2 regions of the Salinicoccus sp. ID82-1 genome follow, and region 1 is predicted to be linked to the other one. Evidence: predicted binding sites of a transcription regulator. Region 1 holds the regulator's gene; the other holds the start of a gene.
The links. Region 1 encodes LexA, which represses DNA repair genes until DNA is damaged. Its sites were predicted from a motif close to CGAACATATGTTCG; they were not measured.
Positions count from the first base shown of each region.

Region 1 (3,202 bases):
GGTGCACCATAGCCGATGATTGTCTTCACTTCGATCATCGTCGGCTTGTCTGATGACTTTGCTTCTGTGATCGCCTTGTCTATCTCATCCGTATCGTTGCCATCTTCGACTCTGATGTAGTGCCAGTTGTAGCCTTCAAAACGTTTTCTGATGTCCTCGGAGAAACTCTTGTCAAGATCGCCATCGAGGGAGATGTCATTGGAATCATAGAGTACAATCAGCTTATCCAGATTGAGGTGGCCCGCCAGGGAAGCTGCTTCGTGGGAAACGCCTTCCATCAGGTCGCCATCACTTGTCACAACATATGTGTAGTGGTCCACAACATCATAGTTGTCACGATTGAAACGTGCAGCCAGATGCTTTTCCGCCATGGCCATGCCGACACTCATTGCAAAGCCCTGTCCGAGTGGCCCAGTTGTAATCTCCACTCCTTCAGTATGCTTGAACTCGGGATGTCCCGGTGTCTTCGATTCATACTGTCTGAAGTTCTTGATCTCTTCCATCTCAAGCGCACCACTCAGGTGGAGCAGACTGTAGATGAGCATGGAACCATGTCCGGCACTCAGCACGAAACGGTCACGATCAAACCATGCCATGGAGTTCGGGTTGAAATTCAAATGACGGGTCCACAGTGTGTAGGCCATTGGTGCGGCACCCATAGGGAGTCCCGGGTGTCCGGAGTTTGCTTTCTCGATCGCATCGATTGAAAGTGTTCTGATTGTATTGATTGCAAGCTGATCCGTTTTATCAAATGTCATTTCAAATGCTCCTTTAGTCTCTGGTTTTTTTCTCTTCTTGAATACGTTTGAGCTTTTCAGGTGTTACATCGTTGCCTTCAGGGTCGACCACTTTCGTGTTTTCGACCTGTTTTCTGAAAGATGACCGGAAGTTTTTCAAGTATTCTTCCCTCAGGCCTTTCAATTCTTCCAGTTCGTCCTTTTTGATGCTGCCTGCTTTCTTTTTGGCAGCCAGCGCATTGATACGCTGCAGTTTTTCTTTTTCAAGCATGCTGAAACCTCCTGTCCACTCCCTTATAATTTAACACAAAAAAAAGTATGAGACCATTCTCATACTTGGCAGTCATTCTATCAGTCCGATCATCTCCATCATATGATCGATATGTGTGCGTTCCGCATATTGCTCCTCCGGAACATCCGTTTCCTCTTTGGCCATCATTGGTGTTTCTTCCGTAATCACTTCAAACTCGTCTATATAAACAATATTGGAATGTGTGTTCTCTATCTTATGGGAGTCGAACATGAAAATAAGACCGGCAACCAGCGCAAATGCAAATATCGCACCTAATAGCTTGAATTCTTTGATTGTCATAAAATCCCCTCCGGAACATATGTTTGTACTATCATGGTATCAGAACATCTGTTCCGGGTCAATAGAATTACGAACAAACGTTTGTAACATACTGATTATTATGATAGAATCATATATATAATGAGTCGGAGGTATATATATGAAGGCGCTAACAGATAGACAAAAGCAGATATATCAATTTATAAAGTCTACCGTTCACGAAAAAGGGTATCCGCCAAGTGTAAGGGAAATTGGAAATGCAGTCGGACTGCAGTCCAGTTCTACGGTTCACGGACATCTTGCGAAACTGCAGGAGAAGGGTTATATAAAGCGGGATCCGACCAAACCGAGAGCAATTGAAATCATCACTGAGGAAAATGACCAGTACAGCCCGGTCATCCACGTTCCGGTACTCGGTAAGGTTACAGCAGGTCTGCCGATCACTGCCGTTGAGAATATCGATGAGTATTTCCCGCTGCCCGAACATTTTACCGCGAATCACAATAGTGAAATCTTCCTGCTCAATGTTGTCGGGGACAGCATGATCGAAGCCGGCATCCATGATGGCGACCGTGTCATCGTGCGCAAGCAGAACATCGCCCACAATGGTGACATCATTGTTGCGATGACGGAAGAGGACGAAGCGACAGTCAAACGCTTCTACAAAGAAAGCGGGTACTACAGGCTTCAGCCTGAAAATGCATCAATGGAACCGATCATAGTGGATAGCGTCACTGTACTCGGCAAGGTTGTCGGACTGTTCCGCTCCTTCTAAAAAGAATTGAACATACTAAAAGGGCGCCAGAGGCGCCCTTTTTATTATATCTTTCCTAGTTCCATCCTGTAATCTGTTTCATTGCTGATGATTATTTATCTACCAAGTATTATTTTTACCTGTTCCAGAATATCTGTAGAATCTTTTGTTTTATTTTCCTGCGCTTTAGTGTTCAACTGCATCCCCTCGTTCTATCGGTCTATCAGGATGGGTAGTAGGAAAGGTGATGACTGTTTCCGGACAACCCGTGGTGTCTACTTATAGATTCCCCTTGCCAGAACTTTGAAACGCAGATAATGGGGTACTATTACCCCGTAACGCGGGTGTCATCTGTATATATAGTTTTCAGTATAATATGGGATGTCATCTGCATTATAGGCTGTGCCTGTACCAATATGGGTGAATTCGGGCTTCAGCGTATTGACGCGGTGGTCCATCGAATTCATCAGGCTGTGATGCGAAAAGATGGTCGATGTATGCCCCATGGCTATATTCTCTCCCGCCATGCGATATGATACGTCCGCTTCTTCTATGCGGTCTTTCAGTGTCTCCCCATCCGGCGAGTCATGATTGAAATAATCCCGTTCCGCCATGTCCTTGCTGTGGCCGAGTGCTGCATCGGATGCCTGCTCGTCCTCTTCAAGCGGATCGAAGCCATACTCGTATCTTGTGGCATTGACAAGAAGATGGTTCATCCTTGAGTTGTCTTCTGCTGCAGGGTGATTGTACAGTGAATCGGCTGCCCGGACCTCGTCCTTCAAAAGCATCAGCACACCGTTGACCTTCTCCCCATCATGTAGATCGTAGAAGAAGTAGACATACCTGTCCTTCAGGTCATACACCTCATACTCCTCGTTGGTCACTCTGAGCCGCTTCCATCCTTTCTTGATCGAATCGACCGGTTCCCCGTATATGCTTCTGACACTCTCGCGATCCATGCCTTCGATGTTGATCGTATCGATCGAGACATCGTCGCTGTTCGTGTAGGCACCACTCACCTGTCCTTCATTGACCAGCACCATCCTGAACATGCCGTAGTCATTCTCAACTACAAAATCCCCTGTATACTCGCTTCCGAGCACTTCCTGGTCCTCCACTGCATATTGGGTTTCCAGATTG
Region 1 is NZ_JAGFLY010000001.1:362,517-365,718, reverse strand. It holds gene tkt (transketolase) at 1-758, opposite strand, end outside; gene J4760_RS01800 (DUF896 domain-containing protein) at 772-1,008, opposite strand; gene J4760_RS01795 (hypothetical protein) at 1,081-1,329, opposite strand; gene lexA (transcriptional repressor LexA) at 1,469-2,083, shown strand; gene J4760_RS01785 (CAP domain-containing protein) at 2,410-3,202, opposite strand, start outside.

Region 2 (3,202 bases), on a different contig from region 1:
AGGAGGCGGAACTGATGAGAGTAAATGTAACTTTGGCCTGCACTGAGTGCGGAGATCGTAACTATATTACGACTAAGAACAAAAGAAACAACCCTGAGCGTATTGAAATGAAAAAATACTGCCCAAGATCCAACGGATACACAACACACCGTGAAACAAAATAATTGATCTGCCGTCCTTTGGGGCGGCTTTTTTTATTTGCCGAGGCTCCGGTCCCGGCTGCATCATCTTGAGTATAGTGTGGTATATTGATTGAAAAAAGGATAAAGGAGCTTTTTTATGACAACGATCATGGATGGCAAGGCGGTTGCGGCACATCTTTCCGAGGGAATCAGGGATGCTGTAGAGGAGTCCCGGAAGCATGGCATCAGACCGAAAGTTGCGTTTGTCAGGGTCGGCGAACTGTCCGATGCAATCTCTTATGAACGAGCGGCGATGAAACGGTTTGAGAAGCTGTCCATCGATACGGAGCAGTTCCATTTTCCGGCGGATGTTTCGAACAGGGCCTTTCTGACGAAATTCCGGGAGATCAATGAGGATTATGCCATCAATGGCATCCTGCTGCTGCAGCCGCTGCCTGAGCATATTGATATGAAGCGTGTAGTGGAGCTGATGAATCCGATCAAGGATATCGACGGCATGACCCCGTTCAATCTGGGCCAGGTACTGACGGATGAGAGCAATCGTCTGGAACCATGTACACCGGCAGGGGTGATGGAAATGCTCGATTTCTACGACATCAATCTCGAAGGCAAGCATGTCACGGTGGTCGGGGCGAGTGCCGTAGTCGGCAAGCCGCTGTCGCTGATGCTCATGAACCGCAATGCCACAGTGACGACATGCAATGTGTATACAGATGACCTCATCGGCAGATGCAGGGCGGCCGATATCATCATCAGCGCAGCAGGTGTAATCAATCTGATCGGGCCTGAGCATGTCAAGGAAGGGGCGGTCGTCGTGGATGTCGGCATCAACTTCAATGACGCAGGCAGGATGGTCGGTGATGTAGATTTTGACGCAGTGAAGGACAAGGCGTCGCATATTACTCCTGTGCCGGGCGGCATCGGTGCCATTACGACGACGGTCCTCGTCTACCATCTGATGCTCGCGACCGATTATCAGAAGGAGCCGGTCCTTTTCCTGGAACGCTAATATCAAGCCACGCAGAAATTTCTGCGTGGCTTTTTCATATCATGACGATATCGAGCACATCAATGAATGAAATGAATATCATCTCCTCATCCGACCTGTCCGTCGGCTGTCCGATGAGCACCATGCTCCACGTATCGACCTGTATGAGCTTGAGATCCGCTTTGAAACGGAAACCGTCATAATAGTATTCGACCCTGATGCTCCGTTTGTCATGCAGTGCCTTTTTCAGAATACGATTCATCTCCTCCAGCCGGTCATCCGACAGGATGGGCCGCGCCACCTTCATCTGGTCTTCAATCATGCCGGCAACCTTCTCAAACTGCTCGGGCATGGTGGCGAAGGGCGCCCATTTGATCATTCCGCGTCCTTTGGGAATATTCGAGTCGAGTTCCTCCATTGGTATTTTCCGATAGTCCATCCGCATCCCCTTCTCTGCCTGTTCGTGTATATGGTTCAATTATACGAACATATGTTCTGCATTTCAAGAAGTATTAATTCTTTTCATTTAGGGTATGGTTACTGGTGTGCTAAGATAATAAAAAAAGCGTAGGAGGAATTTCAATGATTGGGTATGTCGGCACCTATACTAAGGAACATGGCAAAGGAATCTACAAATTCGAACTGGATGCTGAGGCGGGCAAGTTTATTTCGATAGAAGAAGCGGCGGAGACACCGAATGCGACCTACCTGGATATACAGAATGACCGCGTCTACGCGGTAAAGAAGGGCAAGACGAAAGCAGGCATCGCAACATTCGGCGTCAGCAACCTGGAAACGGGAGAGCTGCGCTTCATCGAAGACTGTCTCGAGGAAGGTGCGTCCGGTTGCCACCTGACACTCACATCCGATCAAAACCATCTGGTCGATGCAGTCTATCTGTCAGGCGAAATCAGACTCTATCGTGTGGATGAGCGCGGCGTCGTGACCGAGCAGCTGGATGTCTTCCAGGTGGAAGGGGACGGACCACATGAGCGTCAGGATAACCCGCACTCCCACTTCGTCATCGAAACACCGGACCTCAAGTATATTGCGGCAGTCGATCTCGGAGCAGACAAGATTGTGACGCTTCAGATCAAGGACGACAAGCTTGAAAAAGTGACGGAGACGAAAGTGGCAGCCGGCAGTGGACCAAGACATCTCGTCTTCGGTGATGGGGGTCATTATGCCTACATCTTCACCGAACTTTCCAATGAAGTGATTGTCGCCAACTACCACGACGGTGAATTCTTCCCTGTGGAAACGTACTCCGCACTGCCGCAATCCTTCGACGGCCATTCCCAGGGAGCGGCCATACGCAAGCATCCGAATGGCAAGTACATCTATGTGTCCAACAGAGGCCATAACAGCATTGCCGTATTCGAAGTCGAAGGGGAAGGCAAGTCGCTCAAGCGTATCCAGATTGAATCCACCAACGGAGACTGGCCACGGGACTTCAATATAACGCCGGATGGCGACTATCTCGTATGTGCCCACGAAAGTTCACATAACCTTGTACTATTCAAAATAAACGAAGACGGCACCATCGAAAGGCAGGAAGGTGAAGTTGAAGCACCGGAAGGCGTCTTTGTCGGATTTCTCTAGATGAATAGGAAAGGCATATGGATCATCCTTATTCTGGGATTGATTGCTTTACTTCTGCTGTTTCTGCCTCTGGCGGATCGTACAAGCAAATCGGAACGTGTGATTGTCGATCATACACTGCATGAAATCGTCCATCCCGGATGTTTCGACCAGGCGGAGACGACAAACTACCTCGACGAAGTCTCATTTTCCAGAGCGACGGAAGAGCTGGGCTACCGGATTGAGGATGCGTGCTCAAAAGAGCGGCTTGAAGCAGGCAAGGAAAGTGTAATAAGTAAAATATTCAACGAATGAAAATATGCTGATAATATTGATTTTTCAGAAAAATAGTGTTATTATTTGGACATACCATTTTTTCATTCTTTCAACTATTATTTTTGGAATTCCTTCCAGTAGAATACCCCGCCATCTTCATGGCGGGGTATTTTGCTGTCTATTATTTGATTTTTATATCGTCATAGCTTGAATC
Region 2 is NZ_JAGFLY010000005.1:209,107-212,308, forward strand. It holds gene rpmG (50S ribosomal protein L33) at 15-164, shown strand; gene J4760_RS12485 (bifunctional 5,10-methylenetetrahydrofolate dehydrogenase/5,10-methenyltetrahydrofolate cyclohydrolase) at 280-1,152, shown strand; gene J4760_RS12490 (YolD-like family protein) at 1,187-1,570, opposite strand; gene J4760_RS12495 (lactonase family protein) at 1,714-2,733, shown strand; gene J4760_RS12500 (alpha-amylase) at 2,734-3,027, shown strand; gene J4760_RS12505 (GNAT family N-acetyltransferase) at 3,170-3,202, opposite strand, start outside.
Region 2: the regulator LexA is predicted to act here: its motif matches at 1,615-1,628, upstream of J4760_RS12490 (YolD-like family protein).